Regions from separate parts of the Mesorhizobium kamtschaticum genome, predicted to be linked through region 2. Evidence: predicted binding sites of a transcription regulator. Region 2 holds the regulator's gene; the other holds the start of a gene.
What was found. The regulator PhoB, encoded in region 2, activates phosphate uptake and scavenging genes when phosphate is short. The targets are predictions, from matches to a motif close to TGTCATNNANCTGTCAT.
Positions count from the first base shown of each region.

Region 1 (15,003 bases), 2.2 Mb from region 2:
CCAACAGCCGCATCAATGCGCTGGAGCATCCGATCGAAAGGCTGACCCAGCACAAGGTCAGCTATCGGCCGAACGAGTATTTCCGCTGGCTGGGTGTCGATGCGGCATTCCGCGAGCGGCGGCAGTCGAAAGCCGTGAGCATTGGCCATGACGTCTGGGTCGGCCACGGCGCGGTGGTCATGCCTGGCATCACCATCGGCAATGGCGCCGTCATCGGCGCCAATGCGGTGGTGACGCAGGACGTGCCGTCCTACTCGATCGTCGCCGGCGTGCCGGCAAAGCCGCTGCGGCCGCGCTTTGCCCCTGACATAGCGGCGCGGATCGAAGCGCTCGCCTGGTGGGATTGGCCGGTCGATAAACTCGCCAGGGCGGTTCCCGACATCCAGGCCATGCCGATCGGGGCCTTCCTCGATCGCTGGGAAAACGACGCCGTTTAGAGCAATTCCAGGAAAAGTGTGATGTCTTGGACCGGTCGGCGCTTTCGGGACCCGTGCTCCGCCCTCATCAGACTGAAACCCCTTCCGCCATGCGGGGGTGGCGCAGCGGAAGGGGCTGGAGGTAAACCGCTGTGAAGCGGAAGGAGCAGGCTCTCTTGCCTGCACGGTTACTATGACATTAAACCGATAAGGTGTGTTTTCTGACGCATACTCGCTTTGCGTGTATTCAATTGTGCCTGACGTATTTCCAGCCGGCGGGAACCTGAGACGGTCGCCGGTTGTTTCTCATCGCCGCAGCCATTGAGAGATATCGACAGATGGAAAAGCTTTTCACCAGGATCGCCAACTGGGTCGCCCACATAACCGGCCTGCCGCTGACATTCGTCGGTTGCTGCCTGATCATCGTCGTCTGGGCGGTGAGCGGGCCGTTCTTCGGTTTCTCGGACACCTGGCAATTGGTGATCAACACCGGCACGACCATCATCACCTTTCTGATGGTGTTCCTGATCCAGAACACCCAGAACCGCGACGGCGCCGCGATCCAGGCCAAGCTCGATGAGTTGATCCGGGTCAGCGAGGGCCACAACCATTTCATCGGCATCGAGCACCTGACCGAATCCGAGGTCGAGGAGATCCGCGACAAGTGCGAGCGGGCAGCGAAGCGGCATGACCAGCGGCATGATCGAGAAGATCGCCACCATGGCGGCGAAAAAGGTCGTGACGCAGAAGCGTCCCTCAAAAAGAACGCGGCGTAAGCGCCTCAGATTGAACGAGAAATCAACCTCAGGGTCCTGCCTGTTCTTGTTTGAGCGTGACCTGATCCGAAAACCGGTTCCTGTCCTCGAGGTAGGTCCGAAGACATGCTTTCGAGGCGACGCTCATTGCTTCACGAAGGCCGCGAAAGCATCCTTGTGATCGGGATGCCAGCGCGACAGAGCAGGCCGGTTTTCGATGATGTCGCCGATCGCCCAAGCCATGCGTTTCTCGTCCAGCGGCCGCGCTACATCATTGTCCGGGCACAGGATGTAGAAGTCGCCCCTGACCAGGGATTCCAGCATGAAATCAACGACCTGCTCGCCGGTCCAGGCGCCAGCCGGCTTTTCCGTCGCGCCTTCGGTGAGGCCGGTATAGGTGAGGCCGGGGATCAGCAGATGCGCCGAGAGGCGGGCGCCCGGCTCGTTGCGCAGTGCATGCGCCAGGCCTTCGGTGAATGTCTTCACGCCGGCCTTGGAGACATTGTAGGCCAGGTTGCCGGGCGGCGTGGTAATGCCTTGCTTGGAGCCGGTGTTGATGACCAGGCCTGGCCTGGCCGACGCCAGCATGCGCGGCGCGAAGGCTTCGACGCCATGCACGACGCCCCAGAAATTGATGTCGAGCAGCCGTTTCCAGGCATCGCGGTTTTCCCACGGCTTTCCGGGATTGTCGCCGACGCCGGCATTGTTCATCAACAGCGAGACCTCGCCGAAGGCGCCGAATGCCCGATCGGCGAGACGATCGACCTCATCGGCCTTCGACACGTCTGACGCAACGGCAAGCACGGCGTCGTCGCCGGCAATGGCCGAGATCGCCCGGGAGGCATCGTCAAGGCGGGTGCCGCCAATGTCGGCGAGCACGATCTTCATGCCCATGAGCGCAAGCCGCTTGGCGGCTGCCAGACCGATGCCGCTGGCGGCTCCGGTGATGACGGCGGTGTTGCCTTTGCCAAGCGCGGGCAGGGCGGTCTGGATTTCGGCGTCGGTGATCATGAGCAACGGTGTCCTTTTCTCGATGGCGCCGAACTTAGCGCTCGAACGGGCTTGCGCAAGCCTCCGTCAACACGTGTTCGGGTTGACCACTCCGGTCGAGGCTGCGCATGTTGCTTGGGCACTGCCGGGGCAAAAGGAGCCTTTTGCCTGGGCAAAATGGAGATCTTCGATTGACGGACTGGGTTGTAATTCTGAAGGAGCAGACCGCCACCGGCGACCAGATGGGGCGCGAGGTGCCGCAGATGCTGGCCAACCCCGATATCAGCGAAGCGCAGGTCAAGACACTGTTCGCCGCGCTGGAAAAACAGGCCGAGTTCGTCGAGAAACTGCGCATGGCGCTGGAGAAATTCGGCCATGATTTCTCGATCATCAAGGCAGCCGAACGGTTGGAGGAGCGCTACGCCGACCTTGCGGCTTCAGTGGCGGAAAAGCTGAAGGCGATGCGCAAATAGGGCTATTCCTGGCGTTATTTTTCGAGAACGCGCGAAAAGCGCGTATCCGGCACAAGCCAGACCAGGGCGACGGCAACGTAGAGGCCCACACTGACCCACCGGTTGAGGAAGGCCAGCGCAACGGCTGCGATATAGACGGCGAGCGAAAGCCTTCCCTTGCGGTCATTGCCAATTGCCTTGGCAAAGGCGGTATCCTGACCATGCAGCCGGTGCAGCGCCAGGACCAGGATGGCATAGGCGGTCGCGCACAGTGCGAGGTCGACGCCATAGACCGCGACCGGGACCGTGGCGAAATGGTTCTCGCCCATGAAAGCAGTCGTTACGGGCATCAAGGACAGCCAGAACAACAGGTGCAGGTTCGCCCAAAGGACCCGGCCGTCGACGCGCTGCACGGTGTGGAACATGTTGTGCAGATTGTTCCAGTAGATGCCGACATTGATGAAGGACAGTACATAGCAGAGGAAGACCGGCCATTGCGGCAGCAGCGCCGAAATGTCCTCGCCCTCAGGCACCTTCAGGTCCAGCACCATGATGGTGATGATGATGGCCACCACGCCATCGGTGAATGCCTCGACCCTGCCTTTGCCCATGGATTCTCCCCTTACCAATCCGGTCGAAGGTAAGAGAGGATTTCGCCCAGCGCCATGGGCGAACTTCAACTTGGCAGGAGTGAATTCAGGCGGGGAACGCATGCCTCGCAAAGCCGTTGGTGATGAGATCCCCCGACCAAGATGTCGAAATGACCGCTCACAGCATCGTCCTGACACGTAACAACGAATTCGACGGCGCTGCGGCAAGGGCGGTCGTCGCTGCCATGATCGCGGTCTTGTTTGCCGGCAGCACGGCACTGACGCCGCTCTACATCATCTACAAGCAGGCGTTCGGCTTCTCCCAGATCACGCTGACCCTGATCTACGCCGTGTATGTGATCGGCAATCTCGCGGCGCTTTTGATGTTCGGCGGCGTGTCGGATCTAGTCGGCCGTCGTCCGGCTGCCTTGGCGGCGATGGCTGTGGCCGTGGTCAGCACGTTGCTTTTTCTGTTCGCCGAAAATGTTGCGTGGCTCGACGCCGCGCGGATTCTGATGGGTCTGGCGATCGGCGTCGGTACCGGAACCGGCACGGCATGGCTGACCGAACTGATCGCGACCAGCGACAAGTCGCGTGCCGCCACGATCGCCACCAGCACCAATTTCCTGGGTCTCGGACTTGGCGCGCTGGGAGCGGGCCTGCTGGCCGAATATGCGCCATGGCCGCTCAGGCTGACCTTCGTTGTCAATCTGGCTGTGCTTGTCCTGGTCACCCTATTGATCCTGCGCACGCGCGAGACCGTTTCACGACCAGGGAAACTGGCTGATATTTCGATGCGGCCCAGGCTTTCCGTGCCTGGCAACGTCCGAGCCCGCTTCGTGGCGCCTGCGGTGACCGGCTTCGGTGCCATGGCACTGGTCGGTTTCTATGCGGCACTTGCGCCGAGCATCCTGGCGCAGCAGCTCAAGGTGACCAACCATGCCGCAGCCGGCGCGGTGTTCTTCGAACTCACAATCGTGGCCGCCGTGACCATTCTGGCGACGACGCGGCTCTCAAGCCGTGTCACCATGTTTGCGGCGCTGGTCTTGATCATCCCCACCGTTGGATTGATTGTGGCGGCACAATTCTTCGGCTCGATGGCCATCATGATCATCGCCACTGCCTGCTGCGGCTTGGCGTCGGCGCTTGGCTATCGCGGCGGTTTGCAAGTGGTCAACCAGATTGCGCCTGCCGACAGGCGCGCCGAGGTGGTGTCGGCCTTTTTCATCTGCTGTTTTTGTGGCAACGCGCTGCCGGTCATCGGTATCGGCATTCTGTCGAATTGGACCACCGCAACGACGGCAAGCCTGGCCTTTGCCTGCATGATCACGGTCTTTTCCCTGGTGGCGCTCGCTTTTGGCGCGAAGCATGCGCGATAGATCGCCGACAGTTCGGCGTCGCCGGCGTCAATGAAGTCGGCTTTCAGCCGTTCGGCGTTTCCGGCGCCATGTTGGCGCGCCCGCGCGGCACGCCAAGCCCGGTGTCCGGCGGCTCGCCGGCGGCCGGCCTGTTCTCGATCATGTGCAAGCTGCGCCAGCCGCCGAAGCGGTAATAGGCCGCGGCCAGAACCAGCGAGGTGATCGAGCCGGCCGGGAAACTCCACCACAGCGCTTCCTCGCCGATCACGCCGCGCATGAAATAGGCAAAGCCGGTGCGCACGATGAGCACCGAGATCACCAGGATGATCAGTGGCGGCATCACCGCACCGGTGGCACGTACGGTGGCGAACAGCACGATGGTGATGCCGAACAGGATGAACGACCAGGACGCAACAGAGTTGATGTGGGCGGCGATATCGATCGCAGCACTGTCGCTGCTCAGGAACAGGCTGAGGATCGAGCGGTCGAAGAGCCACAGCAGCGCGACCAGGGCGCCGGTCAGGACAAGGTTGAAGCCGACGCCGGAGGCGGCGATGCGGCCGATCCGATCCCAGCGGCCGGCGCCGACATTCTGCGCTGCCATCGAGGAGACCGCTGCACCGATGGCCAGCGCCGGCATCTGGATGTAGGTCCACAACTGCGCGGCGATGCCGTAGGCGGCGGCGACCTGTGAGCCGTAGGCATTGACGATGCCCATCACGGTCAGTGCCGCCGCCGAGATGACGATCATCTGCAGGCCCATCGGCACGCCCTTGAAGACGATTATGCGCAGCAAAGCCGGATCGGGCCGCAGCAGAGCGAGATTGGCGCCGGCCAGCCGCAACGGATGCTTGCGTACATAGAGCACGACAAGAATGGCGATGACGCTCACCGTCTGGCCGATCAGCGTCGAAGTGGCGGAGCCCGCAATTCCGAGTTCCGGGAAGGGTCCGATGCCGCGGATGAGCAGCGGGTTGAGCACGATATCGAGGACCACCGCCAGCGCCATGAAGAAGAAGGGCGTGCGCGAATCGCCGGCACCGCGCAGCACGGTCATGACGAAGGACAGAAGATTCATCATCGGCACGGCGACGAAGATGATGCGCAGATAGGAACGCGCCAGCGGCAAGGCGTCTGCGGGTGTGCCAAGCGTGTTGAGAATGGCGTCGACCCAGATCCAGCCGCAGACGGCGAAGACAATGGAGACGAGGAAGAAGAAGGTGGCGCTGGTGCCGACAATGCGGCGGGCCTCGGGCAGGTCACGGGCGCCGACCGACTGCGCCACCAGGATGGTCGCCGCCATGCCGATGCCGAACACCGTGCCCAGGATCAGGAACAGGACGAGGTTGGCGTTGGAGGTGGCGGTCAGCGCCGATTCACCGAGGAAGCGGCCGACCCAGACGGCATTGATCGACCCGTTGAGCGACTGCAGCACGTTGGAGCCCAGCACCGGCAAGGCAAACAGCAGCAGCGTGCGCGGGATCGGGCCGCTGGTGAGGTCGCCGGTGCGCCGGCGCGTGGGCATTTTTTCGGTCATGGCTGAAGGCCTGTCTCAAGTCCGGTCCGTGATGATTGCCGATTCAACGAGACAGGTCGATGCTGCGCCGGAAAATTCCGCCTGACGTATGTTGATCTAATCATGTTCTCAAAGTTCCCGGAATGGGATATTGATCCCGGGGGCGTGGGGCCCGCATTGCTTACCAGATCTTATGAATAGCCGGGGGGATTATGTCCGATATTACGCTGTTTTCCGAGCGCCTGAACCGGCGTGCGTTTCTTGGTGCGTCCGCCTTGGGCGCGGCCGCCGTGGCTGTTTCAGGATGCACCACGACGGAGGTGGTGACGCCGCCGCCAGTGGCCTCGGCGCCGCCCGAGCCTGCGCTCGGCGATACCGCAACAATGTATACCGCGCGCACCGATGAGGGCTTTCAGCTGCCGGCCATCCCAGTGGCCAAGCTCGATCCGAAGTTCGTGCGCCAGATCGTGGCCGATCCGACCGGTGAAAAACCCGGCACGATCGTCGTCGATGTCTCCGAGCACTTCCTCTATCTGGTGCGCGATGGCGGCAAGGCCATCCGTTACGGCGTCAGCCTCGGCAAGGCCGGCTTCGGCTGGACCGGCAGCGCCGTGATCCAGGCGCGGAAGAAGTGGCCGGTGTGGACGCCGCCGCCGGAAATGATCAAGCGCCGGCCGGAACTGGCGAAATTCAAGGACGGCATGCCGCCCGGCCCGCAGAGCCCGCTCGGCGCCCGCGCGCTCTATCTCTTCCGCGATGGCAAGGACACGATGTACCGGCTGCACGGCACGCCGGAGTGGGATTCCATCGGCAAGAACGCATCGTCGGGCTGCGTGCGCTTCATGAACCAGGACATCATCGACCTCTACAGCCGCGTCAACGGCCCCGCCCAGGTTTTCGTGCGTCCCAATTTGTCGGCTGCCGGCAAGATCATGGCGGTGTCGAGCCGGACGGCCGAGCCGATCGATGCGGGCGTGCCGAAGGATGCGGAGTTCTTGAAGTAGCCTTCACAATCGATGGTTCGACCGGGCTAAAACAGGCGGACGAGCCAAGCGCGCCCGCCTTTTTGTCTGCGACTACTTCTTGGCGAGGCCGGGAAGCGTGACCTGATAGACCAGGAACACGGTGTCGACATTGGCGCCGTCATCGGCCTTGTAGGCGGCGCCGACCTGGAAGCCGTCCTGGGCCAGGAAGTCGTTGTCATTGGCGACGAACAGGAAGTAATCGTCGGGCAGTTTCGGGTCGAGCACGCTGGCCAGCGACATCGCTTCCCACTTTTCCGAGAGGTTGTTGTGGTCGTTCGGCGCGCCATTGTGCAGGCCGAAGCGATTGAGCTGCGCATTGTCGTTGATGTCGATGAACGGCGTCAGCTTGGCCGGCGTCACCGACGGATCGAGCACGCCCTTGGGGGCGACCGGCTTGTCGGCGGCATCGAAGGCGCCGCCGGCGATGTCGGTCGCGGTCGAAACGTCGACGACGAAGATCTGGCGCAGAAGTGAGGTGTCACCCTTCACCCCTTGTCCGTTGCCGCTGTCGCGCGCCAGCATCAGGAACGCCGTGTCAGACAGCGCCACGATCTCGCTTTGCGCGGCGACCTTGGTCTTGCCCTTGGCATCCTTGAACACCGGCAGCGGCACGACATATTCATGCGCCAGCTTGAGATGGGCGAGGTCGGAGGCGTCATAGACCAGCGCCCGTGTGTTCTGCCGGGTCGAACCCGAATCGCCGCCATCCTGGCGGGTCGCCGACTGCAGCACGGCGATCAGGAACTTGCCGTCCGGCGTCATCGCCATGCCTTCCAGGCCCTGGTTGTTCTGGCGGCCGGTATCGGGATCCTTCGGATCGGGCTCGGCAGCACCTGGACCAGGATTGTCCGAGGAGAAATTCGGAGCGCCCTTGCGCGTCGGTACGAGGGCCGCCGGCGGCTGGGTCGCCGACAGCAGGCGGCCTTGCGCCGAGAACCGATAGATATTGGGACCATATTCGTCGGAGATGAACATCGAGCCGTCGGGCAGCCGCACGATCGCCTCGTTGTCGAGGGCGAGCTTGCCATTGGTGGCGGCGGGTAGCATCGGCATGTCGCCGGCGGCGGCGCGCACATCCGACAGCGGATCGAGGCCGGTGGCGTCGGCGCCCTTGTCGTCGGTCAGAAGCATGGTGTCGGCAAGCGTCGCCTTGACTTCAGTCTGCTCCTGGCCGGCGGTGCCTGGTGCCGCCGGGGTGAATTCGATGCCGATGGTGTTGATGCGCGGCCGGTAATCGGTGGTGCCGGCGACATTGTAGCCGCGATCCGGCAGCAGCCAGAGCGACCCTTTGTAGGTGCCCGCATCATGCGTCCAGCCAGCAGTGTCGATCGCCATGCCGGAGCCCGAGCCGAACGTCTCGCCGAACTTGTCGCGCTGGGCGGCCGGGATGCGGCCGACGCCGACCAGGCCCTTGTTGACAAGGGCGGTCGCTGTGCTGTCGGCGAGCGCCGGCGTCAAGGCGGTGAACAGGGCCAGCGCGACGCCGAGCGAGGCGGTTCGGTAAAGCTGTTTCATGGATATCCTCTTGTGACGGATGTGCCGGAGCGGCCGAAGAACGAAAAAGCTGAAAGAGGCGGCACATCGATGATGCCGCGCGCCGCCCCCGCAAAGCGGTCTACGGCGCGAACATGATGCTTGCGTGACAGCGCGGCATGCAGGTCAGCCGGCTTGTTCGCACGCCGAGAAAAACACGCGTCGGACGCAAGAATTGATCATCCCCTCGTATCCGTTCGGGTGCCCAAGCACAGCACTAGACACTTATGTCCAGTGCGTATATGGTGCGGCTTCTGACAGACCGGGAGGGAAGCCTTGAAGTCGCACTACCGCGCAGTGGTTATCGGGGGTGGGGTGGTCGGCGCTTCGGTGCTCTACCATCTGACGCGGTTCGGCTGGTCTGACGTGGCGCTGATCGAGCGTGCCGAACTGACCGCCGGTTCGACCTGGCATGCGGCGGCGGGTTTCCATGCGCTCAACGCCGATCCCAATGTCGCGGCGCTGCAGGATTACACCATCAACCTCTACCGCGAGATCGAGGCTGAATCCGGCCAGAATATCGGCCTGCACATGACTGGTGGCGTCAACATCGCCAGCGATCCCCAGCGCTGGGAATGGCTGAAATCGGCCTGGGCGGTGTTCCAGTCAGTCGGCATCGAAACCGCCCGGCTGGTGACACCCGACGAGATCAAGGAAATCTGCCCGATCGTCGACGTCACCGGCGTGCTCGGCGGCCTGCATGATGCCAACGAAGGCCATCTCGACCCCTACGGCACGACACATGCCTATGCCGGTGCCGCGAAGAAGCGCGGCGCCGATATCATCCTGCGCAACCGCGTCGTCGAGCTGAAGGCGCGCGCCGACGGCCACTGGGACGTCATCACCGAGCAGGGCACCATCGTTGCCGAGCATGTCGTCAATGCCGGCGGGCTGTGGGCCAAGCAGCTCGGCCGCATGGCCGGTGTCGACTTGCCGGTGACGCCGATGGAGCACCACTATTTCATCACCGAGGACATTCCGGAGATCGCGGCACTGGACCGGGAGATCGGTATCGCCGTCGATCTGGACGGGTTTTCCTATCTCAGGCAGGAGCGCAAGGGCGTGCTGCTCGGCGTCTACGAGCAGAACCCGAAGCACTGGAACATGGATGGCGCGCCATGGGACTACGGCATCGAGCTGATCCCGGAAGACATAGACCGCATCAGCCCGGAGCTCGCCAAGGCACATGAGCGCTTTCCCTGCCTGGCGACAGCCGGCATCCGCAAATGGGTCAACGGTGCCTTCACCTTTACCCCCGACGGCAATCCGATCGTCGGACCGGTGCGCGGCCTGAAAAATTACTGGGTCGCCTGTGGCGTCATGGCCGGCTTCAGCCAGGGCGGTGGCGTCGGCAAATCGCTGGCCGAATGGATGATTTACGGCGAGCCGCAGGCCGATATCTTCGGCATGGACATTGCCCGCTACGGCGCCTTTGCCGCCAACCGGGAATATCTCAAGCAGACGACGCGGCAATTCTATTCACGCCGCTTCGTCATGAGCTTTCCCAATGAGCGGCTGCCGGCGGGCAGGCCCTTGAAACGCCCCGGCGCCTATGACGGCATGAGTGCGGCGGGCTGCGAATGGACGGCATCGTGGGGGCTGGAAATCCCGGCCTATTTCGCGCCGATGGGTTTTCGCGAGAACACCACGCTCAAGCGTTCCAATGCCTTCGATATCGTCGGCGACGAGGCGTTGCAGGTCCGGCGTGCCGCCGGCCTCGTCGATATCTCGGCCTACGCACGCTATGCGGTGTCGGGGCCAAGCGCCGAGGCATGGCTTGACCGGCTGCTTGCCTGCAAGCTGCCGAAAGCTGGAAAGGCGGGGTTGGCGCCGATGCTCGGGCCGGACGGGCGGCTGAAGGGCGACCTCACCGTGATCAACTGGGGCAGCAGTGACTATTGGCTGATGGGCTCCTACTATCTCAGGGAATTCCACATGCGCTGGTTCGAGAGCCACGCGGCGGAAGGTGTTGCCGTCACTGACATTTCCGACGCGATGAGCGGCTTCCTGCTGACCGGGCCGAACGCGCGGAAAATCCTCGAACGCGCCACGCATCAGGACGTCTCGGCCGCGGCATTGCCGTTCATGGCCTGCGGCGCGTTCGACATCGGCATGGTGCGGGCGCGGGTCGCCCGCCTCTCCATCGCTGGAGAACTCGGCTTCGAGATCAGTTGCCCGGTGGCCACGCATGCCACACTGCGCGACACGCTGCTTGCCGCCGGCGAGGATATTGGCCTGGCCGAGATCGGTTACTATGCGCTGAATGCGCTCAGGCTGGAGAAAAGCTTCGGCATCTGGTCGCGCGAATTCACGCAGGGCTACACGCCACGCCAGACCGGCCTCGACCGCTTCATCGCCTTCGACAAGGGCGATTTCGTCGGCCGCGAGGCGGCGCTCAAGGAGCGCGATGCCGGCACCTCGCAACGGATCGTGACGCTGGAGATCGATGCGCATGACGCCGACGCCAGCGGCTTCGAGCCGGTCTGGCGCGACGGCCGCCGCGTCGGCTTCGTTACTTCGGGCGGATTTGGCTACACGATCGGCAAGAGCGTCGCGCTGGCGTTGGTGGACGACGATTTTGCCGAGGAGGGGACGGCGCTTTCGGTGCACATTGTCGGCGTCGAACGGCCGGCGCGGATCATCGCGGCCTCGCCCTACGATCCCTCGGGCAAGGCGATGCGGCAATGAGGAGGATTTTCGATGGTCGATGACGCGGCACGAGACAGCAGGCGCGAACGCCGGCGCGGACGCACGGGCGAGGCCGGCAGCGAGAGCAGCCGCCGGCCCAATTACCGGTCGCTGAAGAACCCGTTCCTGCCGCAGCCGATCTTTTCGGACGATCAGGTGGCAGCCATCCACGACACGGCGCTGCGCGTGCTGGAAGAACTCGGCATCAAGGTGCTGCTGCCGCAGGCACGAGAGGTTTTCGCCAGCGCCGGCGCCCTGGTCGACCCGGACACCGACATGGTGCGCATCGGCCGCGACATGGTGGTGGCGGCGTTGGCCTCGGCGCCGAAGTCGATCCACGCGCAAGCTGGCGACCGTTCGCGCGACCTGACGCTGGAACTCGGGTCGATGACTTTCCTGGCTGGATGCGGCGCGCCGAACGTCACCGATCTCGAACGTGGCCGCCGGCCGGGTACGCTGGCCGATTTCGAGGACCTTCTGCGGCTGGTGCAGCATTTCGACGTGCTGCACATGCTTGGCCCCTGCATCGAGCCGCAGGATGTCGACAACCGCCTTCGCCACTATGCCGTCAACCGCGCGCAGCTGACGCTGTCCGACAAGTTTCCGTTCGTCTTCGCGCGCGGCACGCCGCAGGTCGAGGATGGTTTCGAGATGATCCGGCTGGCGCGCGGCCTGTCGCAGGACGAATTCCTGGCGAACGCCCATTGCTACACGGTGATCAACACCAACTCGCCGCGCCAGCTCGACATTCCGATGGCGCAAGGCATCATCGATTTCGCCAAGGCTGGCCAGGTCTCCGTCATCACGCCGTTCTGCCTGGCCGGTGCGATGGCGCCGATCACGGTCGCCGGCGCTCTGGCGCTGCAGCATGCCGAAGCGCTGGCGGGCCTGACGCTGGCGCAGATCGTGCGGCCCGGCGCACCGGTCGTCTACGGTTCCTTCTCCTCCAATGTCGACATGAAATCCGGAGCGCCGGCCTTCGGCACGCCGGAGCATGTCAAGGCGACGCTGGGCGCCGGCCAGCTGGCGCGCTTCACCGGACTGCCCTGGCGGTCCGGCGGCGGCAGTGCAGCCAACATCTCGGACGCGCAGGCAGCACACGAAACGCAGTTCGCGCTGTGGGGCTCGGTGCTGGCCGGCGCAACGATGTGCATCCATGCCGCCGGCTGGCTGGAAGGTGGCTTGAGCGTCTCCTTCGAGAAGATGATCACCGATATCGAGGCGCTGCAGACGGTCGCCGAACTCTGCGCCGCGACGCCCGGCGACGACGATTCTATCGGCTTCGAGGCGATCGCCGAAGTGCAGCCGGGCGGTCATTTCTTCTCGGCGGGCCACACCATGGCGCGCTACCGCACCGCCTTCTACGAACCGCTGGTGGCCGACTGGTCGAACTTCGGCAACTGGACGCAAAGCGGATCGAAGACGGCAAACGAACGCGCCACCGGGGTCTGGCGGCGCGCGGTTGCCGATTTCGAGCCGCCCGCATCGGCTGCCGCGACATCAGGCGTGCTCGACGAATTCATCGCGCGGCGCACCAAAGAGGGCGGCGCGCTGCCTGTCTCGTGAGACAGCGGCGGGAAACAGCTGACGCCGTCGCAACTTTCGCTTTAGACAGGTCGCCCTGCCATTGGCAATTGGCGCGTCCCGTGCAGAGATGAGCGATGCTCGAAGCGTTCATCGCAATGGTGATCTTCCTGTGCCTGGCGGGGGCGGCGTTCGCCAGCATGGCGATCTGGCCGAGATTGCCAGCCAGACATCGTGATGACGACACGAACACCGTGGTTCGGCTCGCCGCCAATCTGTTCGGGGTGATGACCTCGCTGATGCTCGGCCTGATGATCAATTCTGCTAAGAACACCTTCGAATCGATCGACCACAATGTGCACGCCTATGCAACGGAACTGATCCTGCTCGACAGGACATTGCGCCTGTATGGCCCGGAAACCGACGCGGTGCGCCAGCCGCTGATCGCCTATGTGCAGAGGGTGGTGACCACCTCGTCACAAAACAGCGAGACGACTATCGCCGCCAACCAGCTGTCCGAACATCTGCTGACGGAGATCGGCTCACGGCTGAATGCCCTGACACCGCCCGACGCTGCACGTGGTTCCCTTCTGCAGGATGCACGCCAGCGCCTGCAGAAGGTGCTGGAACAGCGCTGGATCCTGGTCGAGCAGTCGGAGGGCGCGATCCCTTGGCCGCTGATCGCGATGCTGGTTATATGGCTGGCGCTGATCTTCGCCAGCTTCGGGTTCAGGGCGCCACAGAATGCCATCACTGTCGCCACCCTCTTGATGTCGGCCGCACTGATCGCCGGGGCGATCTACCTGATTCTGGACATGGACGTGGCGTTCTCCGGACCGATCCAGATTTCGTCGGCGCCGCTGGAGCGGGCATTGGCGGAATTGCAGCGATAAGGCGGAACCGGCGGCATTCCCAGGCATTCATGGGAATGGCTCACGGAGGACGACATGGGTTTCGACCAGTATCACGAACCGCCTGAAGAACTGTCGCAGAAGGTGCGGACCTTTGCCCGCATGATCACCTCGCTGATCGAGGAGGCGGAAGCGATCGGCTGGTACGAACAGCGCATCTCGGTGGAGAAGGACCCGCAAGCCCGCGCGATCATGAAGAACGCGCAAGGCGAGGAGTTCAAGCATTTCGGCATGGATCTGGAATTCCTGCTGCGCCAGAAGAAGGACTGGCGCGCGGAGCTGAAGGAAATCCTGTTCACGACGGGCGACATCGTCAAGGCCGGCGAGCGGGGCGAGAAGAAGGTGGATTGAGCGCCTTAGCCGGCTCTCTCATCAATCGCTGTCACGCGCGATCAGCTCCAGCGGCCATACTTCGCGGATGATGCGCGGGCCTTCCGGGCCGGCGAAGGCGGGAAGCGAGGCCAGCAGCATTTCGGCCAGCCGCCGGCCCATCGGCTCCAGCGCCGGGCGGAAAGCGGTCAGCGCCGGGGAGAAATAGCGGCAGAGCGGCGTGTCGACGATGACGGTCACCGCGATGTCTTGGCCGGGCCGGATGCCCATCTCGGCCAGCGCCTTGCAGCCGCCGAGCGCCATGGCGTCATTGTTGAAGATGATTGCCGTCGGCCGCTCCTTGGCCAGCATCACGCGTGGCGTCACCTGGTAGCCGCCGGCCTCGTTGATGAAGCCATCGGCGATCAACGCCGGATCGACCTCGATGCCGTGCCGCTTCAGGGCTTTGCGGTAGCCGTCCAGGAACAGATAGCCAAAATTGAGATTGAGGGAAGGGCGGATGGCGGCGATGCGACGATGGCCGCGCGCCACCAGCCGGTCGACCGCGTCGCTGCCGGCCTTTTCGAAATCGAGGTCGAGCGAGGAGTACGCCTTGCCGCCGGATCGGCTGCGGCCGAGCGTGGCGAAGGGGAAGCCGGCCTCGAGCAGATAGTCGATGCGTTCGTCCTCGCGCCGCGTCCAGGCCAGCACCACCGCATCGGCACGGCGGGTTTCGACCACGCGGCGCAGGCGCTCCTGCTGATAGTCGCCCGGCGCGCCCATCACCACGGTCAGGTCGAGGCCGCTTTCGGCAAGCCGGCCCTGCAAGCCGATCAGGAACGGGATGAAGAACGGCTCGCCATATTGCTGGTCGCCCGGATGCGGCTGCAGCATGAAGGCGATCGAATGGGTGGCGCCTTGCCTTAGGCTGCGGCC
Region 1 covers NZ_CM149691.1:3,991,784-4,006,786, forward strand. Annotated here, with positions in the region: gene AC0V7N_RS19690 (transferase hexapeptide repeat family protein) at 1-437, shown strand, start outside; gene AC0V7N_RS19695 (low affinity iron permease family protein) at 755-1,192, shown strand; gene AC0V7N_RS19700 (SDR family NAD(P)-dependent oxidoreductase) at 1,316-2,182, opposite strand; gene AC0V7N_RS19705 (hypothetical protein) at 2,353-2,634, shown strand; gene AC0V7N_RS19710 (TMEM175 family protein) at 2,649-3,224, opposite strand; gene AC0V7N_RS19715 (MFS transporter) at 3,374-4,582, shown strand; gene AC0V7N_RS19720 (MATE family efflux transporter) at 4,626-6,098, opposite strand; gene AC0V7N_RS19725 (L,D-transpeptidase) at 6,290-7,081, shown strand; gene AC0V7N_RS19730 (esterase-like activity of phytase family protein) at 7,154-8,617, opposite strand; gene AC0V7N_RS19735 (GcvT family protein) at 8,912-11,323, shown strand; gene AC0V7N_RS19740 (trimethylamine methyltransferase family protein) at 11,336-12,889, shown strand; gene AC0V7N_RS19745 (bestrophin-like domain) at 12,985-13,740, shown strand; gene AC0V7N_RS19750 (ferritin family protein) at 13,795-14,109, shown strand; gene AC0V7N_RS19755 (LacI family DNA-binding transcriptional regulator) at 14,131-15,003, opposite strand, start outside.
Region 1: AC0V7N_RS19730 (esterase-like activity of phytase family protein) is a predicted target of PhoB. The motif match lies at 8,731-8,747, and genes of this name have one in related genera.

Region 2 (15,003 bases):
TCGCCATGGACATAGAGGAGATGGTCGAGAGCCTCGGTCATCGTGTCGTTGGAACGGCGCGCACACACGCCGAAGCGGTGACGATGTTCGGCAAGACGCGGCCGAAGATGGTGCTGGCCGACATCCAGCTCGCCGACGGCAGTTCGGGCATCGAGGCGGTCAACGAGATCCTGTCGTCAACCTCGGTGCCGGTGATCTTCATCACTGCCTTCCCCGAGCGCCTGCTGACCGGCGAGCGCCCCGAACCGGCGTTCCTGGTGACCAAGCCGTTCAACCCCGACATGGTCAAGGCGCTGATCAGTCAGGCATTGTTCTTCGACCGCCAGGCGAAGGCGGCGGCATAGGGTCGCCGCTTTCCCGCAGCAATGCCCGAAATCAAAAGGCCGTCTGATGCGATGCATCGGGCGACCTTTTTTAGGCTGAACCCATCACCGAGAATTTCGTGGGGCTCCCGTCCGAACCATTTGCAAGCGCCGTCTTTTTCGGCAAATGGTGGAACAAACCGCATCCACCCACGTTTTCATCGCACCATTCGGAAGGAGATGAACCATGCTTTACTGGGCGCTCGTATTTCTCGTCGTAGCGATCATAGCCGGCGCGCTTGGTTTCGGCGGCATCGCCGGCACGTCTGCTGGCATTGCGCAGATATTGTTCTTCATCTTTCTCGCTTTCCTGGTCATTTCGCTTCTCGCCGGCCTGTTCAAACGGGCTTGAGGGCGAACGATCGTCGAGGAGAACACTGGAAGCCGCACCCCTCAAACGGTTTCCAGCAACCGCCGGGCGGTGTCCTTCACAGGACGCCGCCCGGCGGACCTTTTTGGAGGCTGCTCCGGGGGATTTCATTTTGGGAACCCATTTGAGAGTGGGCCGTTCAGCCTGAGTTGGGTGGACAGATTGACCGATGCGTTCCAGGACTGCAGATAAAGAGGGAAACACACAGGGCGACGAAGTCATCGCGCTGCATCCTGCCGAAAGTGGCATGCAGCTTGGCCGGGCTCTTCTTCATGCGCTGCACAATGCCGGCATTTCCGTCCTCTATCAGGATCGTGAGATGAAGACCGTGTGGGCCCGCAACATGCGCGCGCCCTGGGTTTCGGACAGCGCCGACGGCAACGGCATACTGCCGGTGGCACAGGCCGACCGCATCAGCGCCGCCAAGCGCGATGTGGTCGCGACCGGCAATCCGGAGCGCCTTGAGATCAGTGTTCCGGTCGAGAATGGCGTCCGCTGGTTTCAGGTCTGGGTCGATGCCGACCGGGGCGATGCCGGCGACGTGCAAGGTGTCGTCACCACCATGGTCGAGACCACCGAGCAGAAGCGGCGCGAACAGACACTGACAACGCTGCTGCGCGAGGTCAGCCACCGCTCGAAGAATCTGCTGGCGATCATCCAGAGCATCGCGACCCAGACCGGTCGCTATTCCGATGGCATCGACGACTTCCTGACACGCTTTCGCGGCCGGCTGCAGTCGCTGGCCTCCTCCCAGGATCTGGTGACCTCCTCGAACTGGCGTGGTGCGGCCCTTCATGAGCTGGTGATGAGCCAGGTCGGCCGCTATGGGACGAACACATCGCACAGCCTTCGCTTCCGGGGCGCCAACCCCTATCTCAATCCCAATGCCGCGCTGCATATAGGCTTGGCGATGCATGAGCTTGCCGTCAACTCGGTCAGCTACGGCGCCTTGTCCCGGCAAGATGGCTACGTCGAAGTGACCGCCAATCTCAGCAGCGCCGCCACTGGCGAGGTCGCCCTGTCGCTGACATGGGCCGAAACCATAGGAACCGATGCCAGTCGCAATCAAAAGCGCTTCGGCAGCGTCGCGCTGGAGCGGGTGGTGCCGGCATCCCTGAGCGGCACCGCGAGCCTCGACATCGCGGACGGCCACCTTGAATACCGCCTTGTCTTCCCGCACAGCAATTTCGAGACGCAGTAAGCGGACTGCGGCAACAACGATCCTTAACCGGCTGTTCACCATAAGAGCGGATGCTGTTTTACCCAGATACCGCTGCAATCCGCCGGGTTGCGGCACGGTGTGGGGAGGAATGCTTGACAGTCGCCGACATGAACAGACTGGAACAGGCCGCCCGTATTTCGATGGGCGAATTTCATGATCCCGAAGCATTCGCCGAACCGCTTTCCCCGCCGCATCACACATTGCTGTGGGGCATCGTCCTGGCGGCGGCCGCGACAATTCTCCTCATCGCCCTGTTCCAGCTGACCTGACCGAAATCCGCTGCCGGCAATAGTGCGCGGTGTTTAACCGCTTCCTGCAGCGGCATTTATTCGCGTGTCACCCCGAACGCCCAGGAACTTTTGGCCGATGTGAGCCGTTATTGCGGCGAGAGGGCATGTCGCCATGGAACACATCGCTGCATTGTTGCTGGTCATCGGTTGCACCAATTCGATGACCGAGTGCCGTGAGTTGCAGGTGCCGGTGAGCATTTTCGAAACCGCCGGCGAATGCACCGCCGAACGCCCCTTCGCTATGGGCGACGTGCAGGGACAGGCGCAGCGTATCGTCGCCAAATGTCTCGCTGTCGATCCAGCACTCGAGGATGACTACGATCAGATCGTCTGGAATGTGCGTCCCGATGGCAACCTTGACGCCTCGCTTGCAATTTCCAGCCTGGTCATGGCATCGAACGCAGTACGCCCAGAAAAAGACTATCTTAGCCAACAATAAATTCGAGCAGCAAAGGCCGTCATTTCGTGCTAAATGGCTGTTGGAGCTTACCAAAGTGTGGACACAAAGTGAGGAGTGACTCTATGCGGAAGATGATTATTGCCATGGTTGCGATGGCCGCTCTCAGCGGCTGCACCTCGACCGAGCAGGACGTGGTTGGCGGCGGCCTGATCGGCGCCGGCGTCGGCGGCCTGGTCGGCGGCGGCAAGGGCGCGCTGATCGGTGCGGCTGTCGGTGCAGGTTCCGGCCTGCTGGTGCGCAAGCTGCAGAACGGCTATTGCCAGTATCGTGACCGCCACGGCCGGATCTACACGGCCCGCTGCAACTGATTCGGCGATAACAGTCGATCCGGGGACCGGTTCGCTGGTCTCCGGATTTTCATGGCTGGAACGCCCTTCCGTCTGACGGTGCGCCGTCAGCCCGTGAGTGGAATTTTTATTTCCACCTTCAGACCATCCGCCTGATAATCGCGCTTGATCGTGCCGCGCAGTTCGCGCGTGACATTGAGGTCGATCAGCTTGGTGCCGAATCCGGTCTCGGCCGGCGCCTCGACTTTCTTCTTTCCGGCCTCTCGCCAGTTCAGCGCCAGCGTCCGCTCGCGCCCACGCCCTTCCACCGACCAGTCGACCTTGAGCGCCCAATCACTCCTGAGCGAATTGGCGGAATTGCCGGCTTCGCCATATTTCAGCGCATTGGTTGCCAGTTCATGGAAGGTCAGGCCAAGCGCCTGCGTCGTGGTCTCGTCGAGCAGCACCTCCGGCCCGGACAGGAGACCCTCGGGCAAGTCCTTGCCGAACACCTGGCCTAGCTCGATGCGCAGGAGATCGGCGAGATCGGCCTTCTGCCAGCGCGAGCGCGTCAGCATGTCCTGGGAGGCCGCCATCGCCTGCAGCCTCGCCGAGAAGGATGCCGAAAACTCGCTGACGTCGGTCGCCCGCGAAGCCGTCTGCCGCGCGATCGCCAGCACCCTGGTGATCGAATTCTTGATGCGATGCTTCATCTCCTGCAGCATCAGGTCCTTTTCGAGCAAGCTCCTTTCGGTCGTCTCGTGCAGGCGCGATGCCGCCTCATAGGCCCGCTCCTGATAGCGCGCCACCAGCGCGATGGCGCCCGCCGCCAGCAGGCCGAACAGCCCCAGCATCACCGGAATGGCGCGCGACGACGGCTGCGAGAAGGCGCTGGTCGGCCTGAACAGCACGATCCACGGCCTGCCGGCCACCGTGATCTTGCGGGTGACCAGCAACCGGTCGCCAAAGGATGAAGCCGGCGGCGTCTCCGACCGGAACAAGAGGTCGTCGCTGTTCACCGCGCCGTCATAGATCTCGGTGTTGACCGGCAGCAGCGGCGCACGGCTGAGTGCGATCTGGAACAGGTCGCGGGCCCGGAAGGCCGCGTAGAGAAAGCCCGCGGTCGAGGATCGCGATGCGTTGATAACCTCCGGAGCGGTTTCGACATTGAGCCGCACAAAGACCAGGAAGCCGGTAAAGGTCTGTGTCGCACCCGTGCCCTCGCCCAGCTGCACCAGCCCGCTCGCGTGCTGCTGGTCGTCGGCCATTGCCTTCTCGATCGCCGCGCGCCGCACCGGTTCGCTGAACATGTCGTAGCCGATGGCGGCCTGGTTGGACGGATCCAGCGGCTCGAAGAGCATGATGGGCGCGCGCCAGGGCTGTGTCGTGTCCGGATAGACCGGATGGCTGGCGCCAAAATCGTGGAGGATGTCGCGTTCGACCGCCGCCTCGTCGCCCGTCTTGACGAGCCCGAGGAAGCCAATGCCGCGCAGGCCGGCGAAATTGTTGTCGACATCCAGCGCGTTGAAGAACGCCTTGAACTCGCTCTGGGAGATGTCGCCATTGCGGGCGTCGAACAGCGCCTGTGTCGATCGCAAAAGCGACAAATGCAGGTCGATCCGGCTCTCGATCCTGTTGAGGGCGTCGTCGGCAGCCGCTTCGAACTTGATGCGGGAGGCTTCCTGCGTCGCGAAATAGGCGAACCCCGCCATGGTCATGCTGATCAGCGCAACGGCGATGAACGCGACAATCGGAAAGAGTTTCTTCAACGGATGATGCGGTCCATGAGCAATACCGGACCTTTATGGGCAAGTCGCCGGGCCAACACAATGGCAAGGCCAAGCCATCGCGATCACTGGCATATCACGTGACCGGCAACCGGCCATGCCTGATCAGCCCATACCGGGCCGCCGGCAGACCTCAGGCCGCGATCTTCAGCGCGCCCGGCCCGGGAATGGCGCCCGGAGGACATTTGCCCAGGATGATCATGCCGAGCACCTCGTCCTGCGTCACATCGGTGGTGCGTGCGGTGCCGACGACCTGGCCGTTCTTCATGACGCAGACCCGGTCGGCCAGTTCGAACACATCGTGGATGTCGTGGCTGATCAGGAAGATGCCGATACCATCGGATTTGAGCTGCTTGACCAGTTCGCCGACCTGCGCCGTTTCCTGCGGACCAAGGGCTGCCGTCGGCTCGTCCATGATCAGGATACGGGCGTTGAACAGGATCGCGCGTGCAATCGCCACCGATTGCCGCTGGCCGCCAGACAGCTTGATCACCGGCTCCTTGAAGCGCTGGAAGCGCGGATTGAGCCGGCCCATCACCTTGCGTGCCTCGGCCTCCATCGCAACGTCATCGAGCGTGCCCCAGGCGGTCATCAGCTCGCGGCCGAGGAACAGATTGGCGGCAGCGTCGACATTGTCGGCCAAAGCAAGCGTCTGGTAGATCGTCTCGATGCCGTATTTCTTGGCATCGCGCGGATTGGAGATCGAAGCCTCCTCGCCATTGACGAATATCTGGCCGGCATCGCGCTTGTAGGCGCCGGACAGGATCTTGATCAGGGTCGATTTGCCGGCGCCATTATGGCCGAGCAGCGCCATCACCTCACCCGGGAAAAGATCGACGGAGGCATCGTCAACGGCTCGGATACCGCCAAAGGCGATGGAAATGTTGCGCATGTCGACCAGCGGCGTGCCCACGGGGGCGGTTGCGGGAGCGATTTTGTCAGCCATGAACTTTCTCCCCCTAAACGCGCTTGCGGTAAACAGTGTCGAGCCAGACAGCAATGACCAGCACGGCGCCGACGACGATGCTCTGCAGCGGCGAGTCGACGCCGAGCAGCACCATGCCAGACTGCAGCGACTGCATCAAAAGCGCACCGAGCATGGCACCGATGATCGTTCCCGAACCGCCGGCAAGCGAGGTGCCGCCGATGACGGCCGCGGCAATGACAAGCAGCTCATCCAATGTGCCGAGCACGTTGGTCGACGAGTTCTGCCGGGCGGACGAGATCGCGGCGGCGATCGTCGCCAGCACGCCCATGATCATGAACACCTTCATGGTGATCCAGCGCGTGTTGATGCCGGCGAGATTGGCGGCCTCCGGATTGCCGCCGATGGCGAAGACATAGCGGCCGAAACGGGTGCGGCTGGTGACGAAGGTCATGATCAGCCCGACCGCGATCGCCATCAGCACCGGGATGGCAATGCCGTGGGCGATGAACAGGCCGCCTTCGGGAACCGTGATGTTGTTGGCCGCTGCATAGCGGTTCACGATGCCGATCGGCCACGGATAGGAATTGGCGAGCCAGACAGCGCCCATGATGATGGCGCAGGTGACCGCGCCGAGCAGCGTCTCGGCCCAGATCGGGCGCAGCGGAAAGCGGAAACGCTTGCGCTGGACGCGTCCGTTGAACAGGGCAAACACCACCGCCAGGCAGGCGACGATGCCGACGACCCAGCTCCATGTCGCTCCGATCGATCCTGCCGGCCCGCCGCCCATCAGCTGGAAGGTGGCATCCATTGGCGCCACGGTCTGGCCTGACGTGACCCACCAGGCGGCACCGCGCCAGATCAGCAAACCGCCCAGCGTGACGATGAAAGCCGGCACTTCGAGATAGGCGATGATGAAACCTTGAAAGGCGCCGATCAGCAGCCCGAGCGCCAGGCCGATGACCAGTGCCAGAACCCAGATCCACGGATTGCCGAGTTCGAGCCCGACGAACCGCACCAGGAAATGCACCTGAGCAAAGCCCATGACCATGCCGATCACGCCTTCGGCGGAGCCGACGGACAGGTCGATGTTGCGCATGACGATGACCAGCACCATGCCGCAGGCCATGATGGCGACGGCGGATGTCTGCACCGACAGGTTCCACAGATTGCGCGGCGTGAGAAAGGTGCGGCTGTCGAAATCGAGCGGATTGACGCCGAGACGCAGGCTGGAAATCACGTGCAGCCCGATCCAGATGATCAGCAGCGCGCCGACCATGCCGAGCATGCGGGTATCGATTTCGGTTGCCTTCAGGAACCGCGCCAGCGCGCCGAGTTCCGACGCACGCGCGGTGTCGGCCTGCGGGTTGGACGTCGTATCGGTCATGATTTCCTCCCACCGGCTTGCCGTCTGACGCGGATGCCGAGACCAGCCTAGAAGCTATCCGCGCGATGCGGAAACACAAATCTTTTTGAGAAAACGCCGCGGCTTTGGGCCGCGGCGTTTTCATTGCTTCAAACGGTCAAGCTCAGTTGCAGGCCGCGACGCTGCCGGCGGCGACGCCCGCGCAGACTTCGTCCTTCTTGATCCAGCCGGCGTCGATGACGACTTTGAGATTGTCCTTGGTGATGGCGACCGGGGTCAGGAACAGCGACTTGACGGTGTTGCCACCAGGCGTCGTGAAGTCCTTGACGCCGGCGATGTCGGTCATCTTCTTGCCATCGGCCAGCTGCGAGGCGATCTCGGCGGCGTTCTTGCCGAGTTCGCGCGCGTCCTTCCACACCGACACGGTCTGGGTGCCGAGAGCGATGCGGTTCAGCGCGGCATGGTCGCCGTCCTGGCCCGACACCGGCACGGTGCCGGCGAGCCCCTGCGCCGTCAGCGCCGCGACAACGCCACCGGCTGTGCCGTCATTGGCGGCGACCACGGCATCGACCTTATTGTCGTTGGCGGTCAGGAACTGCTCCATGTTCTTCTGGGCGTTGGCGGGCAGCCAGCCGTCCGTATAGGCCTCACCGACATTCTTGATCTTGCCGCTGTCGATGGCCGCCTTGAGCACTTCCATCGAGCCCGAGAACAGGAAATCGGCGTTCGGATCGGCACCCGAGCCCTTGATGAAGACATAGTTGCCTTCCGGCTTGGCCTTGAACACCGCAGCCGCCTGCAAGCGGCCGACTTCCTTGTTGTCGAAGGTCAGATAGAAGACGTCCTTGTTCTCGATCAAGCGGTCATAGCCGACGACCGGAATGCCTTCGTCCAGCGCCTTCTGCACGGCCGGGCCGATGGCCGAGGCATCCTGCGCCAGGATGATCAGCGAATTGGCGCCCTGCGAGATCAGGCTTTCGACATCGGTAAGCTGCTTGCCGGGATTGGACTGCGCATCGGCGGAGATGTACTTGTCGCCGGCGGCCTCGATCGCCTTCTTCATGGCGGCTTCGTCGGTCTTCCAGCGCTCTTCCTGGAAGTTGGACCACGAGACGCCGATGACCTTGTCCTTCGCCTGCGCGACCGACACAAGCGTCAGCGACATGGCGACACCCGCCAGGATGGCGGCTGTGAATCTCTTCATGATATTCCTCCCTGCGCCGAGTATGGCGCGACCAAACTGGCCCGAAGGCCGGCACAGAGGCTCTATTTTTTCGAGCCTCGAAAAAACACTGATCCAACACCGGAACGCTGTCAACAACGATTCTGATGGATTTTGATGCCCTTGTGAATTTTTTTCGAGCCTCGGAATAAATAAATGACAGGACGGGCCGCTTCTGCCAGTATTTGACCGTGTCGTCGGCAGCGTTCGAGGGGCCGGAGGAACCGCGGCGACCAGGAGGATGTGGGAAAGATGTCGGTCGGAATCCGCCACGACGATCTGCGCCGGCGCAACCGCGCCATGGTGATTACGGCCGTGCGCCGGGCCGGTCGGCCCTCGCGCACCGAGATCGCAGCGACCACCGGCCTCAGCCATTCGACCATATCGGCGATCTCTTCCGACCTGATCGGCGAAGGCATACTGGCCGAGAGCAAGCCGAGCGAGGCCGGCGCACTGAAACGCGGCAGGCCGCAGGTCGGCCTCGGCCTCAATCCGGAGGCCGCGGCTGTCATGACCGTGGTGCTGTCGCTGAATTTCCTCTCCGTCGCCGTCATCGACTATGCCGGCCAGGTGGTATCAGAGGAACAGCGCCGGCTGGACACGCTGACCATGTCGCGCGAAGCGCTGATCGGCGAATGCGTCGCCATCGTACGGCGGCGCCTCGACGATCCCGATATCGACGTGCGCAGCGTCGCTCGCATCGCGCTGGCGATCCAGGGCATCACCGACACCGAGGCCCGGGCGATGCTCTGGTCGCCGATCACGCCGCAGACCGACATCGCCTTCGCCGACATACTCGAAGCCGAGTTCCGCATCCCCGCCACCATGGAGAACGACTGCAACATGATGGCGGTGGCGCTGCGCTGGCGCGATCCCGAGCGCTACCGCGACGACTTCATCGCCATCCTTCTGTCGCACGGCATCGGCATGGGCCTGGTGCTGAAGGGCGAGCTGTTCACCGGCACTCATTCCTCGGGCGGCGAGTTCGGCCACATGATCCACCGGCCAGGCGGCGCGCTCTGCCGCTGCGGGCGCCGCGGCTGCGTCGAGGCCTATGCCGGCAACTATGCCATCTGGCGCAACGCCAGGCAGCTCAGTGAGGACACCGAGCCGGTCGCCGACGTCAGCGACACGCAGATGCGGGCACTCGCCGCCACCGCAAGGGAAAGAGACGGACCTGAGCGCGAAGCCTACCGCAAGGCCGGCGAGGCACTGGGCTATGGCCTCGGCAGCCTGTTCGCGCTGATCGATCCCGCACCCGTCGCCATGGTCGGCGTCAGTGCCGCCGCCTTCGACCTGATCGAGCCGGCATTGCGCGAGGCCATCGCCCAGACCGCCGGCGGCCAGCACTCGAAATCGATTTCCTTCGACACCGAACCGAACGAACTGCCGCTGATCCGCGAGGGCTGCGCCATGCGTGCGCTGACCTTCGTCGACCAGGAGATTTTCGCACCGGGCGTGCAGGCACGAGCTGGCGCCGGAAAGAGCGTGGCCTGAGCACGACCGATGTCCATGATGAAGAGCTACAAGAACCGACTTGGCGTGACATATTACCTGCCGGACTTCGGCCCTCCCGTTCACTGGCTCATGAATGTCTCGTCCGGAGACCCGGATCTGCCAGTCGTGTACTATTTCGAATGCGATGCTGAGAACCTTGGTTGTCGGGCAATCCACGTATACGCCGATGGTCGCGTGCTCCTCGCATATCCCGGAGGCCTCAACGGCGATCACCTGCCCGAAGGGGAACTGCCGACAGTAGAAGAGGTCGAGCAAGGTGACTGGCAAGTCCGCGAGATCACCAAAGCTGAATTCGACGCGCTTTGGGCTGCGCTGTCTCGCCTGGAAGGCACCGAGTGAACCCCAGACCGCCGTCTAATCTTCCCGAATAGCGTAGCCCGCACCGCGGATGGTGCGGATGACGTCCGGCATGCGGCCATTGTTGACCGCCTTGCGCAGCCGGCCGACATGCACGTCCACCGTGCGCTCGTCGATGTAGATCGTCTCGCCCCAGACATTGTCGAGCAGCTGGCTGCGCGAGAACACGCGGCCGGGATGGCGCATCATGAATTCGAGCAGACGGAATTCGGTCGGCCCGAGCCGGATCTCGCTCTTCTTGCGATAGACCCGGTGCGATTCACGGTCGAGCACGATGTCGCCGACCTTGAGCACACTGGACAGAACTTCCGGCTTGGCGCGGCGCAGCAGCGCCTTGACGCGAGCCATGAATTCCGGCGTCGAGAACGGCTTGACCAGATAGTCGTCGGCGCCGGTGGAGAGCCCACGTACGCGGTCGCTTTCTTCACCCCGCGCGGTCAGCATGATGATCGGCAGCCGCTCGGTCTCGGGCCGCATCCGCAGGCGCCGACAGAGTTCGATGCCGGACACCGCCGGCACCATCCAGTCGAGCACCAGAAGGTCGGGCACGTTCTCCTGCAGGCGGATTTCAGCCTCGTCGCCGCGCGGCACCACCTCCACCTGGTAGCCTTCGGATTCAAGATTGTAACGGAGCAGCACCCCCAGCGGCTCCTCATCCTCCACCACCATAATGCGTGGCGCGATCATCGATTGGTCACCTCTTGCGTCAGGCCGCGGGCGCCGACATCGCCGTCTCGTCCTGCTTGGGACGATTAGCGGGCAACTGCGTGCCGGTCAGGACATAGTAGGCGTTTTCGGCAATGTTGGTCACGTGGTCGCCGATGCGTTCGAGATTCTTGGCGCAGAACAGCAGATGCGTGCAAGCCGTGATGTTGCGCGGATCCTCCATCATGTAGGTCAGCAGTTCGCGGAAGACGGAGGTGTATTTGACGTCGATGCGTTCGTCGTCGGCGCGCAGCTTCGCCAGTGCCGCGGCATCGCGCGCCGCATACTCTTCGATCACGCCCTGCACCTGGATCAGCACCAGCTGTGCCATAGCGTCGATGGAATGCGACAGGTCGCGCGGCGTGGCGCTGAGACCGACGGTGCCGACGCGCTTGGCGATGTTCTTGGCAAGGTCGCCAATGCGCTCGAGATCGCCAGCCATGCGGATCGAGCCGACGACATGACGCAGATCGTCGGCCATTGGCTGGCGCTTGGCGATCAGCGTGATGGCGCGGTCGTCGAGTTCGCGCTGGCGCGCGTCCATGATGGCATCGTCGGAGACCACGCGCTGTGCCAGCGCATTGTCGGAATTCAGCAGCGCCTTGGTGGCGCCACCGACCATCGAGCCGGCTAGATCGCCCATGTCGCTGATCAGCCTGCTGATCTGTCCGAGATCCTCGTCGAAGGCTGCGACTGTGTGTTCGGCCATGATCCTGGTCCTCGTATGCGTGAGATCAGCCGAAGCGGCCGGTGATGTAGTCTTGCGTGCGCTTCTCGCGAGGCGACGTGAAGATCTTCTCGGTTTTGTCGAACTCGACCAGTTCGCCCAGATACATGAAAGCAGTCTGCTTCGAGACGCGCGCCGCCTGCTGCATGTTGTGGGTGACGATGACGATCGTGTAGTCGGCCTGCAGCTCGTCGATCAGCTCCTCGATCTTGGCGGTCGACAGCGGGTCGAGCGCCGAGGCCGGCTCGTCGAGCAGGATGACTTCCGGCTTCACGGCCACGGTACGGGCGATGCACAGCCGCTGCTGCTGCCCGCCTGACAGGCTGAGGCCGCTGGCATTGAGCTTGTCCTTGACCTCGTTCCACAGGGCTGCGCGCTTCAGCGCCTGCTCAACGCGGCCGTCCATCTCGGCCTTGCTGATCTTCTCATAGAGCCTGACGCCGAAGGCGATGTTCTCATAGATCGACATCGGGAACGGCGTCGGCTTCTGGAACACCATTCCGATCTTGGTGCGCAGCAGGTTGAGGTCTTGCGAACGGTCGAGAACGTTCTGACCGTCGAGCAGCACCTGGCCCTCGGCGGTCTGCTTGGGATAGAGTTCATAGATGCGGTTGAAGACGCGCAGCAGCGTCGACTTTCCGCAACCCGACGGTCCGATGAAGGCGGTGACACTGCGCTCGGGCAGCGATAGCGTGATATCCTTCAGCGCCTTCGACTGGCCGTAGTAGAAGTTGAGGTTCTTGACCTCGATCTTTACCTTGGCGGCTGCCTCGGCGGCGATCGTCATGTCTGGAGACAACATCTGGCTCATTTGTCCTCTCTGCGTCCGGTCAGGCTGCGCGCAACGATGCTGAGCGCGAGAACCGTCAATGTGATGATGAGTGCGCCAGTCCAGGCCAGCTGCTGCCATTCCTCGTAAGGGCTGAGAGCGAACTGGAAGATGGTGACTGGCAGGCTGGCCATCGGCGCGTTGAGATTGCTCGACCAGAACTGGTTGTTCAGCGCCGTGAAAAGAAGGGGTGCCGTCTCGCCGGAGATGCGGGCGATGGCCAGCAATATGCCGGTGACGATGCCCGACATTGCGGCGCGGTAGGCAACCGACTTGATGACCACCCAGCGCGGCGCACCGATCGCGGTGCCGGCTTCGCGCAAGGCGTTGGGCACCAGGTTGAGCATATCTTCAGTGGTGCGCACGACGACCGGGATGACCAGGATGGCAAGCGCGACGGCGCCGGCGATCGCCGAGAAGTGCCCCATAGGCCGCACCATCAGCTCATAGACGAACAGGCCGATAATGATCGACGGCGCCGACAGAAGGATGTCGTTGATGAAGCGCACCACGGTGGTGAGTTTCGAGAAACGGCCGTATTCAGCCATGTAGGTGCCGGCCAGCACACCGATCGGCGTGCCGACGATGATGCCGATGATGGTCATGACGATGCTGCCGTAGATAGCGTTGAGCAGACCGCCGGCATCGCCGGGCGGCGGCGTCATTTCCGTGAAGACCGCAAGATTGACACCTGAAAGGCCCTTGTAGAGCAGTGCGCCGAGGATGAGCGCCAGCCAGGCAAGGCCGATGCCGGCGGCGGCAACGCACAGCGTCATCATCACGCCATTCTTGCGCTTGCGGCTCTGGTGAAGCGACGTGGCTGTCGACATCGGTCAGGCTCCCGTGCGGGCGTCGATGCGCATCAGCATGTAGCGTGCGATGGCAAGGATCAGGAAAGTGATGACGAACAGGATGAGGCCGAGCGCCACCAGCGAAGAGGTGTAGAGATCGCCGACCGCTTCGGTGAATTCGTTGGCGATGGTCGCGGAGATCGTCGTTGCCGGCGCGAACAGCGAGGTCGAGATGCGGTGCGCGTTGCCGATGACGAATGTCACCGCCATGGTTTCGCCGAGCGCGCGGCCGAGGCCGAGCATGACGCCGCCCATGATGCCGATGCGGGTGTATGGGATGACGACGCGGCGGGTCACTTCCCAGGTCGTGCAGCCAATGCCGTAGGCCGATTCCTTCAATACGGGCGGCACCGTGTCGAAGACGTCCTTGGTGATCGAGGTGATGAACGGCAGCACCATGATGGCCAGGATCATCGACGAGGTCAGCAGGCCGATGCCATAGGGCGGGCCGGCAAACAGGCTGTTGAGGCCAGGTACGCCGTGGAACACGCTGATGATGAAGGGCTGCACGGTCGTCTGCAGGAACGGTGCCAGGACGAACAGGCCCCAGATGCCGTAGATGATTGAAGGGATGCCGGCCAGCAATTCCACCGCCATGCCGATCGGGCGCCGCAGCGGGCGCGGGCAAAGCTCGGTGAGGAAGATGGCGATGCCGATGCCGAGCGGCACGGCGATCAGGATGGCGATGGCTGAGGTGATGATGGTGCCGTAGATCGGCGCCAGGGCACCGAATTTCTCCGTCACCGGGTTCCAGCTCTCGCTGGTCAGGAAGGAGAAACCGAAGGTCGAGAGGGCTTGCCAGGAGCCGGCAAACAGCGAGATCGCAACGCCGCCGAGCAGGACCAGCACCAGGATCGCGGCAGCGCGGGTCATTCCATGGAAGATCGAGTCGGTCAGCGCGAAGCGTCGGACGGTGGCATCGCGCGAACTTCTAACGGCTGGCAAGGCTTCCTGGACAGCGCTCATGTCAAGCTCGGCTCTTTGAGTGAAGGAAAAGGAGCGCCGCAGGGCGCGGCGCTCCTTCAGGGGATGTTACTCGCCGGCGTAGACGGGCTTGCCGTCGGCCTGGATGTCGGCCTTCCACGAAGCCTTGATCAGGTCGACGACGCTGTCGGGGATCGAGACATAGTCGAGCGCCTTGGCGGTTTCCTTGCCGTCCTTGTAGGCCCAGGCAAAGAACTTCAGGGCTTCGCCGGTGGCGGCGGCATCATCCGGAGCCTTGTGGATCAGGACCCAGGTCGAGGCCGCGATCGGCCAGGTGGTGTCGCCGGGCTCGTTGGTGATGATGACGTTGAAGTTCTTGGCAGTCTTGAAGTCGGCATTCGAAGCGGCAGCGCCGAAGGATTCGAGCGACGGCTCGACGACCTTGCCGGCTGCATTCAGCATTTTGGAATACGACAGGTTGTTCTGCTTGGCATAGGCGTATTCGACATAGCCGATGCCGCCGTCCGTCTGCTTGACGGTGTTGGCAACGCCTTCGCTGCCCTTGGCGCCGACGCCCGTGGGCCATTCGACGGCGGTGTCCGAACCAACCTTGTCCTTCCAGTCGGGCGAGAGCTTCACCAGGTAGTTGGTGAAGTTGAAGGTGGTGCCCGAGCCGTCCGAACGATGCACGACGGCGATCGCGGTCGACGGCAGCTTGAGGCTGGGGTTCAGCGCCTTGATCGCGGCATCATCCCAGGTGGTGATGGCGCCGAGATAGATCTGGGCAATCGTCTTGCCGTCGAGAACCAGTTCGCCCGGCTT
Region 2 covers NZ_CM149691.1:1,788,674-1,803,676, reverse strand. Annotated here, with positions in the region: gene AC0V7N_RS08875 (response regulator) at 1-344, shown strand, start outside; gene AC0V7N_RS08870 (DUF1328 domain-containing protein) at 550-714, shown strand; gene AC0V7N_RS08865 (sensor histidine kinase) at 902-1,933, shown strand; gene AC0V7N_RS08860 (hypothetical protein) at 2,047-2,223, shown strand; gene AC0V7N_RS08855 (hypothetical protein) at 2,357-2,683, shown strand; gene AC0V7N_RS08850 (YMGG-like glycine zipper-containing protein) at 2,767-3,012, shown strand; gene AC0V7N_RS08845 (CHASE domain-containing protein) at 3,099-4,739, opposite strand; gene AC0V7N_RS08840 (ATP-binding cassette domain-containing protein) at 4,891-5,703, opposite strand; gene AC0V7N_RS08835 (sugar ABC transporter permease) at 5,717-7,069, opposite strand; gene xylF (D-xylose ABC transporter substrate-binding protein) at 7,212-8,252, opposite strand; gene AC0V7N_RS08825 (ROK family protein) at 8,523-9,767, shown strand; gene AC0V7N_RS08820 (DUF6881 domain-containing protein) at 9,783-10,127, shown strand; gene phoB (phosphate regulon transcriptional regulator PhoB) at 10,143-10,832, opposite strand; gene phoU (phosphate signaling complex protein PhoU) at 10,852-11,559, opposite strand; gene pstB (phosphate ABC transporter ATP-binding protein PstB) at 11,585-12,388, opposite strand; gene pstA (phosphate ABC transporter permease PstA) at 12,385-13,236, opposite strand; gene pstC (phosphate ABC transporter permease subunit PstC) at 13,240-14,223, opposite strand; gene pstS (phosphate ABC transporter substrate-binding protein PstS) at 14,290-15,003, opposite strand, start outside.